One region of the Photobacterium leiognathi genome, then DNA from elsewhere that is predicted to be linked to it. Evidence: predicted binding sites of a transcription regulator. Region 1 holds the regulator's gene; each other region holds the start of a gene.
What was found. The regulator PurR, encoded in region 1, represses purine synthesis genes. The targets are predictions, from matches to a motif close to TNANGNAAACGTTTNCNTNA.
Positions count from the first base shown of each region.

Region 2: a site for PurR is predicted at 1,603-1,622, ahead of Q7674_RS18310 (formate--tetrahydrofolate ligase). Genes of this name have one in related genera too.
Region 3: a site for PurR is predicted at 2,006-2,025, ahead of Q7674_RS00490 (NCS2 family permease). Genes of this name have one in related genera too.
Region 4: a site for PurR is predicted at 1,794-1,813, ahead of pyrD (quinone-dependent dihydroorotate dehydrogenase). Genes of this name have one in related genera too.

Region 1 is NZ_CP131601.1:1,864,117-1,867,336, reverse strand. Features, by position in the region: gene Q7674_RS15630 (TfoX/Sxy family DNA transformation protein) at 277-867, opposite strand; cyclic di-GMP riboswitch class I at 1,004-1,094, opposite strand; gene purR (HTH-type transcriptional repressor PurR) at 1,272-2,276, opposite strand; gene Q7674_RS15620 (heme ABC transporter ATP-binding protein) at 2,671-3,220, opposite strand, start outside.
Region 2 is NZ_CP131601.1:2,487,308-2,490,527, reverse strand. Features, by position in the region: gene Q7674_RS18310 (formate--tetrahydrofolate ligase) at 1-1,511, opposite strand, end outside; gene pflA (pyruvate formate lyase 1-activating protein) at 2,219-2,959, opposite strand.
Region 3 is NZ_CP131599.1:102,279-105,498, forward strand. Features, by position in the region: gene Q7674_RS00485 (linear amide C-N hydrolase) at 1-149, opposite strand, end outside; gene Q7674_RS00490 (NCS2 family permease) at 577-1,944, opposite strand; gene Q7674_RS00495 (L-cysteine desulfidase family protein) at 2,436-3,220, shown strand, end outside.
Region 4 is NZ_CP131601.1:1,681,503-1,684,722, forward strand. Features, by position in the region: gene Q7674_RS14820 (cell division protein ZapC) at 1-366, opposite strand, end outside; gene pyrD (quinone-dependent dihydroorotate dehydrogenase) at 616-1,626, opposite strand; gene Q7674_RS14830 (NAD-glutamate dehydrogenase) at 1,974-3,220, opposite strand, start outside.

The sequences.
Region 1 (3,220 bases):
TGAGAGCTGAAATTAATAAAGCGTTAAATAATTGACGTTATAAAAAACAATTTTAAATATTTATGTTTTAGCATTGATATAAAACAAGAAGTTATTAAATACTTTTAGTTGCAATATTTGGCAATTACGCATTAAGAGGTTTATGTATTAAAAGATATAAAATAGAGCAGAGTGAAGGGATTTATTTAGAATATATTTTTAACAGGTATACTTAGAAATAAAAGAATGAACATCTTTTATTTCTAAGTGAAGGCGAATTGTCGAAGAATGTATTTCTTAGGATAGGGCAGATAATAATTCGTTTCGACGTTGCTCAGGAATAACAGACCAATGCTGTCCACTAATTGCACCCTCAAGCGCCCATAGCAATTCAAGACTAAGCGGACTGTTTTGCGCTTTTTGTAGCGCTTGATATGCACCTAATGCACCAGCTGCTTGAAGTTGTTCGATAGTCTCTATGCCTGCTTTTTTAAGCATTCTTTCATTTGATAACCGTAGGTTTGGTAAGTCCTTTATACGGTCAGGTACACAACTCTCCTTTTCTTGCTTGTCTTTTTCTGCGGCTTCCAAGGAATACCTACCTTGTGCAACGATCTTTTCAGGTTCGTCCCACCAGTTATCTGGTATTGCGTAGTGCTTGGTTACAACAGGGAACCCACGTTTTTTGTAAACGTAAGGCTCCAAGCCAGCTTGTTTGAATTCCTTTTCGGTTTCAGCGTTTGCTCGTAAATGAAGTTTATCATTCACAACTAATGCAAACATTGTATCACCAGCAAAAATGCCAAAACCGCCAAACATCGACCGTGATTTTACAGATCCAAAATGGTCAAATAATTTTAATGAATCTTTTAATATTGGTTTATCCATGCTTCTACTCGGTGAAAAAAATATGAGTGTCACCTAAACATCAAGAGCGAGGAATTAGATTAATTAATCTTCACATTAGGCTTGTCAATATATTGTTAAAATAAATGTCATTATATTGGCGGCCTAATTATAATCCTTCGGTAACTCCGCTACCATGAATTAAAAAATTAATTTTTAGGCCGGAAGTTTTGCGTCTTAATCTTTCAATTAATTTGCCTGTTCGTGACTATATAAAGTTATATTAAATATTAGTTTTAATATTAAATCCAAGCTCTCAAAAGTGTGATATTGCTTCAGGTAATTGTTCTTATCTTATGGTGAGCATAAATCTTTTTTAAAAAAGTAAAAAAAAGCCAACAAGTTAAACTTATCGGCTTTTTCTAAACTTACCAAGGTCAATCTCGTTAGTTGAGATCTTTAACCGACTTTCTCGCAACAAGCTCTGGTGTCATTTCAAAAGTTTGACGAGCGTGATTCTTGTCTTTAACACGATCTAGCAAAATTTCCACTGCAGTTTTACCTAAACGACGCTTAGGCTGGTGGATTGTTGTTAGTGGCGGTGCAAAGTACGGTGCAAGGTCAATGTTGTCGTAACCAATGATAGAGATATCATCAGGAATACGTAGGCCTGCTTGCTCAAAGGTACTGATCATTGCCATTGCCATGATGTCGTTGAAACAGAAGATAGCAGTAGGGCGCTCTTTCATTGCAATGAACTTTTTCGCCGCTTCAACCGCTGATTCACACTCGAAGTCACCTTCAAGTAGCCAATCTTCATTAACGCTTAAGTCTGCTTCGGCCATTGCTTTACGGAAACCTTTTAGGCGCTCATGACAAGTAGACTTATCACCTTGACCTGATAGACAGCCAATTTTCTTATGGCCGTTATCGATAAAGTGTTTAGTCGCAATATAGCCGCCAGTTTCAGCGTTATCTTGAATATTGTCTGTATGTGGCTTATCTGGGCCCCAGTCCATGATAACCATTGGCAGATCGTTTTGACGCTCTAGTAGTTCAAGTAGCTTTTGATCAAGATCGCTACACATTACCAGTAGGCCATCAACACGCTTTTCTGCCAGCATGCGTAGGTAATCACGTTGTTTTTCAAGATTGCCTTCAGTGTTACATAGGATCAGGGTGTAACCTGCGCCGTAACAATACTCTTCAACGCCATGTACAACTTCAGCAAAAAATGGGTTGGTTGATTTTGTTACCAACATACCAATGGTACGAGTTGTATTACATTTTAAGCTTCGCGCTACAGCACTTGGTGCGTAGTTAAGCTCATCTACCGCAGCCAGCACTTTTTTCTGTGTTGCTTCTGCAACAAAGCGTGTTTTATTGATCACGTGTGACACAGTTGTGGTTGATACACCTGCCATACGTGCAACGTCTTTAATGGTTGCCATATTTATTCTTCTAATTATGGTCAGATAGAGATCTGACAAAAGGTTGTGGTACCCAATTGATTAATTACGTAGTAGATGGCTAGTTGAGAGACTAGTAGATATGAAATTCTTTAATTATTAACTACTTAATTATTCAATTTGGCACCGTTTTTATAGAGCACCGCTTATAAACAACTAAAGCCGCAATAAATGCGGCATCAGTGTATCGAAATCTTTATTACAACTTTTACATGTGTAATCGCTTGCGCTCACATTTTACTGTGTGTTTTGCGTTGTGCAATCTTTCTGTTCATCTTGAGTGAAATTATTGATGATAAGTTATAAAAATGCAGGTCGTTGTCACGCTTAATCCGATTTTTATCGCATCCTTACAGTATTAATAACTGACTGGTCATTAAAGAATAGGATGATTTGCTGACAAAATATAAGGGTAGTTTTCTATAGGGTGGGTATGCACAGTAACAGGCCAACCATACAGTGATTCTACGACTTCAGCAGTGAGTACTTGTGACGGTGTACCATCCGCTTTTATTTGCCCATCATTTAAGAAAATCATCCGATCTGTGTATTGCGCTGCAAGGTTTAAATCATGTAATACCACAATAACCGCAGCACCTTGCATTGCCATGTTCTTCGCTATTTGTAAGGTGTGATGTTGATGTGCTAGATCAAGGGCTGATGTTGGTTCATCCAGCATTAAAATACAGTGCTCACCAGCTTGGCTTAATTGGGTTAATACCCGAGCTAAATGGATTCGTTGTTTTTCACCGCCAGAAAGCGTCGGGTAAAGCCTATCTGCAAGGTTTTCGACATCCACATAATCCATTATCATCTGTGTCACAGACTTAAGCTGTGGTGACGTTAGTTGTAACGGGATTGCGCCTAACTCCACCACTTCTTTTGCTGTAAACGCAAAAGAAAGTGCACTGTGTTGCGGCAGTATG
Region 2 (3,220 bases), 620 kb from region 1:
GCTTTAAATTGCGCGAGTTGTTGTTGGGCGAGTGGTGATAGCTCTACATGACTTGCTCCATAACCTGCTTCAGCAACAGTCATGATTTTTTCTTCTAGCGGCTGGCTAAGTTGATATAGAGGCGTGAAGTTCGCTTGATGCTGACAAGCTTTCACTACGCACTCAGCCAGTGCGATAGCACCTTCACCACCTTTGCCAAAGGCTTCGCTGATCGCAACATCAACATGAGTGGTAAAGGCAGCGTTATTGATCATAGTTTGCAGTAACTCAAGCTCTGCATCGGTGTCTTGTGGGAAACGATTAATCGCTACTACAACAGGCACACCATAATGTGCAGCATTATTAATATGCCATTTTAGATTGTCAAAACCCGCAATAAGGGCTGCGTTATCTTCGTCAAAGATAGCAGCAGGCAGTGCTTGACCTGGACGTAAATCATAAAGCCCCGAGTTGGCCTTTAGACCACGTAGTGTAGCAACCACCACTGCACAATCAGGGCCACGATTGGCTTGCTGCGCTTTAATATTACAAGCTTTTTCAAACCCCATATCAGAGCCAAACCCGCCTTCAGTGACAACAAAATCACTCAGTTTTAATGCGATCTTATCTGCGATGATCGAAGAATTACCGTGTGCAATGTTAGCAAAAGGGCCAGCATGGATAAGTGTTGGCACACCTTCTAATGTTTGCATTAGTGTTGGTTCAATGGCTTCACACATGGTAACAGCCATTGCACCAGCGACTTTTAGATCTTCAGTGGTTACGGGTTTTCCATCGAGATCATAAGCCACCACGATATGACCAATGCGTTGGCGCATATCATGTAAATTATCAGCAAGCGCGAGAATGGCCATCAACTCAGAAGCTGCAGTGATATCAAAGCCATCATGACGTTCTAAACCGTTAATGGTTTTACCTGGCTCGTTTTGACCAATAGTGATCATGCGTAATGCGCGATCGTTATGATCCATCACGCGTTTCCAGCAGATATTATTTATATCAATACGAAGAGCTGGTAAGCCTGTTTTGGCGGTGAATTCGTCATAACCTAAACGTGACTCATGGTACAAACGGGCATCTAAAGCTGCAGCTGCAAGGTTATGTGCAGCCGTTACCGCATGAATATCACCTGTTAAGTGTAGGTTGAGTTTTTCCATTGGTGCAACTTGGCTATAACCACCGCCAGCAGCGCCGCCTTTTACCCCAAAGACAGGGCCCATTGATGGTTGTCGGATACATGCCATGACTGAGCGATTAATCTTCGCTAAGCCTTGTGCTAAGCCAATGGTGGTCACTGTTTTGCCTTCACCAAGAGGAGTCGGCGTAATAGCGGTAACGACAACTAATTTACCTTCCGCTTTTTCTGCCAGTCTTTTTAGAATTGCAGGTTTAACTTTGGCTTTTAATGTTCCTTGCGGAGTGAGCTCTTGCTGTTGAATACCTGCTTGTTCAGCGATGTGTTCAATGGGCGTAAGTCGAGTGTCGCGGCAAATATCGATGTCGCTTTTCATATAGGCTTATTTCCTCACAGTAGAAACAATATGCTGGTTGCGTGAGTGCTCTATGAGTGGCTATAGATGCTAAATTTTATTGCTTTATTAGTCACGCAAACGTTTGCACTGCGTTTATATCACAATTTTATCATGGATAAACCTTATTTTATCGATATAAATCTTAATGGCTATGTTTGGAAATGATGTGATGTGTACTAGGTAATTATTCGTTAATAGGGCTAAGTAGTAGAAGAATGATGATGTTATCAACTTGGTTAACAGAGCGATGAAGTATATCGACGGGCTAAATGAAAGCAAATTTATGAAATTACCAAATAATGAAAACTCTGCTTTCATTATTGGTTGTGGGTTTCTTAGCCAATAACCTTTAAAGTTTAGGGATAATTTGATTTATATCAAAAATAATTAAAACGGTTTTAAAGGAAGCTATCAATGAAAGAGCCAATTACGACATTAAAACACACCGCCCCAATTTCTTTTGGCATCATGCTGCTATTTGTTTCATTTTTATTGGTTGTGTTACCACTGTCTCGTTAATACAGGCTTTTTGCTTGCTATTTAACTGATATTAAAAAGAAAAGAGCGATATATTTATACTGCAGGTATGAGTGTATCGCTCTTTTTATTTATCTCTTTAGACACAAATAAAAAGCGAGCACTTAGGCTCGCTTTTTTGATATCAATATAGTGATATACCAGTAGGGTTAGTACATCACTTTTTTACCATAGCTAGAAAGGATCTCTTTGATCGTTTCCATGGTTTCTTTCTTCGGTGGATTAACACCCTTTAGTGGGTAATCAAAGCCCATTGCTTCCCATTTGTGCTCACCTAGCTGGTGGTATGGTAGCAGCTCGACCTTCTCAATGTTGTCCATATCTTTAATGAACTCACCCAGTAGATGAGCAGAGCGCTCATCATCGGTGTAGCCCGGTACAACAACATAACGGATCCAGGTTTTTTGACCGCGTTGATGTAGGTAACGTGCGAAATCAAGTACACGCTTGTTTGGCACACCAACGAGGTTTTGGTGAATGCTGTCGTCCATTTGCTTAAGATCAAGCATTACCAGATCGGTCGCATTTAATACTTCGTCAATCACATCAGTGTGCTTACGAATATAACCGTTAGTATCAAGACAAGTATGGATACCTTCAGCTTGTGCGGCACGGAAAAAGTCACGTACAAATTCAGGTTGAAGCATTGCCTCACCACCTGATGCAGTCACACCACCGCCTGAAGAATTCATGAAGTGACGGTATGATTTCGCTTCATGCATTAGTTCATCAACCGTAGCTTCACGACCACCATGTGTATCCCATGTATCGCGGTTGTGACAGTACTGACAGCGCATTAAGCAGCCTTGTAGAAAAACAATAAAGCGGATACCCGGTCCATCGACGGTTCCACAAGACTCAAATGAGTGAATACGACCTGTTGCTGACATTGCTTACTTTCTCCGCGTGCTGCGTTCTATTTAGTTGTTATTTTATTACAAACTACAGGTCTATTGTAGCGAAATATCAGGATGAAAATCAGGGGTATTTGCCAATATTTATCGTGAATTTCTACATTTTAACGGCAGTTTTACATTGTTATTTTATGACTAGTAGTGAAAACGTTTAGTGGTAAATCAAAACGCCAAGAAGTGAAGAAAGGAACGGGAATAACGTAAACAACAGATATAAAAAAACCTACCATTAAGACC
Region 3 (3,220 bases), on a different contig from region 1:
AGCTTACTGTTTAAATCACTATGACCCCACTCGATAGTACGAGCTTGGATATGATCATTACCTGTTGTACCTAGTGTAATACCAGTACATGCATTTGCTGCTGTGCTGAAGCAAGATGCAAACAGCAATGTTAATAACGTCTTTTTCATAAATACGCCTGTGAATGTAAACGCATATACCCAAGCGACTTCAAGATGCCTGATTCAGAGCGAGGTCACTGAGTTGAATTCAAGGAAGACAACGAAGCGGAATAGCGAGCTCTTTCCAAGTTGTCTGACGCAAGAAGTCGGCTCAGTGACACGCTCCCAAAGGGCGAGCGTCCTTAGCTCTCAGACTTTGTTAACGATTCTTAATGTAGAACCACTATATCTACGAATCGTTGCCGCGCCTGAGAACTAAGGTCATCTCGCTGAACACTGCATCTTGAGGTTGCTTGGATATACAATAATATGAACCGATGATAGTACATTTTGGCAGATAAAAAACAATGTTTTTTCGGCTTTTATGTATAAAAAAACCCACAAAGCGTGGGTTTTTAGTTATTTATTCATTATAACTGAAATAGTTAGGCTACGATTAAATCGCCCAGCCATAGGCATAAAACGCCACCAGCGCAATCGCAATAACAACGGTGCCGATGTTTAGCTTTTTCACTTCACCAGAGATAAGACGACCAATAACCAGTGCTGCAAAACCTAGCATGATACAAGTAACGATATTACCTGTTAGTACAATAAATACGGCACATAGCAAACCAGACAGCGCGTCTACTGAATCTTCCATATCTAGCTTGCTTACGTTACTTAGCATTAATAAACCAACGTACATAAGTGCAGGTGCTGTTGCGTAAGCAGGTACTAGGTAACTAAGCGGTGCAAGGAACAACATAAACAGGAACAGTACGCCAACTGTTGTTGCAGTTAAGCCTGTTTTACCACCAGCTGCTGTACCTGCTGCTGATTCAATGTATACCGCCGCTGGTGAACCACCGACGAAACCTGCAAAAATACTACTTACTGAGTCCGCAGTTAGGGCTTTACCACCGCTAATAATGTGACCACGTTGGTTAAGAAGATTCGCTTGTCCTGCAACTGCACGAATGGTGCCTGTTGCATCAAAAATAGCTGTCATGACCAATGCTAGTACGGTTGGTAAAATCACCGGGTTTAATGCGCCCATGATATCCATAGAGCCCAGTAGTGATTCACCGTCGTGACCAAATGTTGGCAACGCGAAGAAGCCGTGGAACGTCACTTTTGGATCGAAGATTAAACCGATAATAGAAATGGCGATGATCACTAATAAAATGCCACCCGGTACACGACGCTTTTCTAAACCTAAAATTGCCGCTAGACCTAAGATAGACATGATCACTGGAAACGCAGTGAAATCACCAAACGCAACAGGTAAACCTTCCGCTGGGTTTTTGATCACAAGGCCAACACCGTTAGCTGCGATCAATAGTAAAAACAGACCAATACCAATGCCTGTACCGTGAGCAATGCCGTTTGGCATGTTCTTCATGATCCAAGTACGTACACCTGTTACGGTGATCACGGTAAACACTACACCCATTAGGAACACAGCGCCCAAGGCAACAGGAACGCTCACGCCCTGTCCTAACACTAGGCTAAACGCAGTAAAGGCAGTTAGTGAAATCGCACAGCCAATGGGCATTGGTAAACGTGCCCATAAGCCCATTAACAATGAACCAAACGCCGCTACTAAACAGGTCGCAATAAATACGCCCCCCTGATTAAAGCCAGCTGCACCTAACATGCTTGGCACCACAATCACGGAATACACCATAGCTAAGAAGGTGGTTAAACCGGCGATCACTTCCTGTTTTACATTGCTACCACGAGCAGAAATTTCAAAGTAACGATCCAGTTTACCTTGAGGCTCAGAATGAGATGGGCGTTGATGTGTGCTGTCAGCAGACATGGTAAATTCCTATTTAATCTATGTAACGACGCTTTTTTCAGCTGAAAACATCTGAGCTTACATACGCAAACGTTTTCTTTTTTGTGAAAAATAAAAGGCTGATGTTTCCATCAACCCTATTTTTGCGCGGCGATCATACCTATAAATCCCTATCTTGCGCTACTGATAAATCATATTTCTTATTTAAAAGAGTGTGTTTGTTACATTCTCGATATAAAAATATACAAATAGGCAATCACTTCTTAAAAAATCATCACTCCAAAATATGTGATATCACTAGCAAAGGCACTATTTGTACTCCAAATGGGAGAAAACCTTTCTCTTTCTTATTTAATTGAGCTTCAAATAGGTAATTTTTTTCTTCGTTATCGAGCGTATATTTGCATTGTTTCCCATACCCTTACTGATAAAAGGGATAAGTGAAAAACATCGGCATTCTATTTCTTCTTTTTGTCTTATTTTTCTCCAGTTGGAGCGTAAAGGTGGTTGTGATGAGAACGGATCTTTGGCCTGCATTTATTAACGTGATCAAACGTGATGTGGTTCCGGCATTAGGTTGTACTGAGCCTGTTTCTGTGGCGCTTGCGGCGGCTATCGCTATGGAGCAATTTCCATCACAAGATCGCACCATCACTCACATTGAAGTGAAAGTATCACCAAACCTAATGAAAAACGGCATGGGTGTAATGGTACCGGGCACAGGCATGGCAGGCTTAGCCATTGCGGCTGCGATTGGTGCACTTGCAGGTAACAGCCAAGCTCAACTCGAAGTATTAAAAGGCATTACCGACAACGATGTTGAACAAGCTAAAACGTTATTAAATGCCAACAAGGTAAGCGTTGGTGTGGCAGATGTAAGCAATATCCTTTATGCCCAAGTGAGTATCTACAGCCAAGATCACTGCGCTTCCGTCACGATTGCCGATAGCCATACCCAAGTGTTAGCTATTGAGCTTGATGGCATCACTACATTCCGAGCACAGCCGCAAACCCAGCAAGCTGACGACAACCATCACAATCCTTTTATTGATGCTTGCGCGCAAGATGTGTTTGATTTTGCGACCCAAGCACCACTTGAAGATATTGCGTTTATTGAACAAGCCTTTGAGCTTAACGATGCCCTATCGCATGAAGGTTTAAACAGTAAATACGGGTTAGAAATTGGCGCAACGTTCCAGCGCAATGTTGATCGTGGTTTGCTCTCGGGCGGTCTATTAACCGATGTTTTACGTCGTACTGCTGCCGCTTCTGATGCGCGTATGGGTGGTGCAATGAA
Region 4 (3,220 bases), 180 kb from region 1:
ATAATGTGCAGTGCATGATGCTGTCATTAAACTCACTACTTCACCCTGCTCTGGTTCAACACCTTGTTGAGGCGCAAAATACCAGCTTTTAGGCATAATAGGCTTATGGAAACGTCTTGCTGCTGTTGCATTAAGTGCTAATTCACACTTACGTGCTTCAGAGATAGGTAATTGAGCAAACTGCTCTTGGAAATTTTGATAAGCTTCAATATCGTCGACATTAAAAATATCACTCACTTTTGCTTCTGGTGTCAGTAGCTTAGTCAGTAGTGCTACACGAAAAAGCATATCATTCCCTAATTCAAGCATTAGGGAATTCATATCAGTATCAAAATACCATTTCCATGAATTATCTGGCTTTAACACGTTCCGACTCCTAAAAGATAGTGGTTTATTTTATATCTGTGACCATATGGAGAAAATTTAATCTGATTTTACTCGTACTACCTAAAATAAAAAGGGGAAAATAACTGAGTATTTATGTATACATCATTTGTATATTTAATACACAGCTTATATTGAGTACATAATTAAAAACCCAACCTAGTATCTACTAAGTTGGGTTTTCAAATGTCAGACAAATTTTAAAATTTATAATCTGTCAGTCAATTCGTATTAAAGACCGTTCACAATGTCTTTTACTAAACGAGGACCGTGGTAAATGAAACCAGAGTAAACTTGAACAAGGCTTGCCCCTGCCATCATCTTCTCACGAGCAGAAATTGCCGAGTCGATACCACCAACACCAATGATTGGGATCTCACCTTTTAGTGCTTCTGCCATTTTTCGGATAACTTCAGTACTTTTGTTTTGCAAAGGGCGACCACTTAGGCCACCCACTTCATCGCAATGCTCCATTCCTTGAACCAGAGAGCGATCTAATGTGGTGTTAGTACCGATAACGCCATCAATTTTATTGCGGATCAAAGAATCACATACTTGTAGAATTTCATGATCATCAAGATCTGGCGCGATCTTAAGTGCGAGTGGTACATATTTGCCATGTTTCTCTGCAAGCTCTGCTTGTTTCTCTTTAAGTTGAGATAACAGATCATCTAATGCTTCACCATACTGTAGGCTGCGAAGCCCCGGAGTATTTGGTGATGAAATGTTTACCGCAATGTATCCTGCATATTGATACACTTTATCCATGCAAATAAGGTAATCTTCAGCACCCTTTTCAATTGGTGTGTCTTTATTCTTACCAATGTTAATGCCGATAATGCCGTCGTATTTTGCTTTCTTTACATTCTCAACTAAGTTATCAACACCAAGGTTATTAAAACCAAAGCGGTTGATGATGCCTTCAGCTGGGATCAAACGGAAAAGACGCGGTTTATCATTACCAGGTTGAGGACGTGGGGTTACTGTCCCTACTTCCACAAAACCAAAACCCATAGCACCAAATGCATCAATACATTCGCCATTTTTATCAAGGCCAGCAGCTAGACCAACAGGGTTTTTAAAAGTCAGTCCCATGACTTCAACAGGACGTTCAGGAAGGTGTTGACGATAGAAAAGATCTAATGGAGTTCCAGTGAAACGAGAAAAGTTCTCGATAGCGAGGTCGTGTGCCTTTTCAGCATCCAACTGAAAAATAGCAGAACGTGCGATACGATATAGCATTGTAACTCCAATATAAGTCCCGAATAAACGGGATGGTATTATTCACATTTCCTCCTCTAACATCAATCGTTATTTTTTTGATTATTGTCAATAATTCAGTAACTTAGAAATTAAACCTTTGTTTAACAATAAGTTATAGATTGGTGATTTCATAAAAAATTACACTTTAATGCAAACGTTTTCTTTTTGTTTGAAAAGACCTGCTTGTAAATACGCGATAAGTGACAATGTCACTCAAAGTTAGTCCTTTACCTTACTTTTGCGACGTGGCTACTCTTAGTCTCGACACCATATCGCTACACTGTCACTTATATTTGTTACAACGTAGCGATATTTTGCCTGCTTTATTAACTAGTCGGTCGTGAATTTAGATTAAGAATCGTTAGTTCTCGTAAAGCGACTGAAAATTTAGCAAATTCATGGGCATTCCCTACCTTAAATTCCGCTAATACACTATCCCATCGATGAATTGCTTTCTTATGTTGCTCCATCCATAAGGCAATGCTCTCCTCTGGCTCTGCTTTACTTGTCATCAGAACAGCCGTGGTAAGTTGACGTTGTTGCCAGTCCAAATCTTCTCTAAACGATGCTCTCGCTAACGCTTGCCAGTTATTCTCTACACTTTGATTTTGAATTTGCTTTAAGAACCAATGTAAAGACAGCTTTGCCCCTAGTACAAAGTAGACACGGGCAATATGTGATGTATCCACTTCCATCGTTTTAGCTATTTGTGCTATATCCATTGCTGAATACAAACTTGTTAACCGTGCAATGTTTTTGGCAAGCTGATCAGGTACGCCTTGATCTATCATCTCTTTGGCTTGTTGCTCATGTTCAATGACTTCTTGCGTTACAAGGTAACTATCTAGATGATGGCGAAGTTGTTCAACAAAGGGTTGATAGAAGACTATTTGTTGCTCTATTCCTAGCTTGTGCTCCCTATTACGTAGAAACCATCGTGTTACTCGTCGCAACATGCGTCTTGAACGATAAAGCATTTCATATTGGATTTGTGCAGAGACTTTATTATCCAAATCCCGAATATCACTAAACAGTTCGTCAAAATTAAAGATCTCTCGTCCTATTGAATAAGAAGCGGAGATGTCATTAATGGTTGCCCCCGTTTCTTCTTGTAAACGAGTGACAAAGTTACACCCCATCTCATTTGACATTTGGTTCGCTAATGAGGTCGCAATCAGTTCTCGGCGCAAAGGATGTTGTTCCATCTGCATACGATAGTTATCTTGCAAAAATCGGGGGAAATAAGCAGGCAATAATCGGGAATGATATGGATCGCTCGCGATATCATGATTTACAAGCTTTTCTTTTAATACCATCTTTCCGTAAGCCACCAGCACTGCTATTTCAGGCCGCGTAAGCCCTATGCCAGATTTTTCTCGCTCTGCTAATGCTTCATCATCAGGTAAATATTCCAAACTGCGATCTAACTTACCATGACGCTCTAATTGGTGGATAAAACGGGTCTGCTCCTTGAGTAATTGAACTTGTTGTTGCTCAGTCACCGATATGGATTCACTTTGCCGATAAGCATCATCGAGGACAATCTCACTGACTTCATCTTCCATATTTTCTA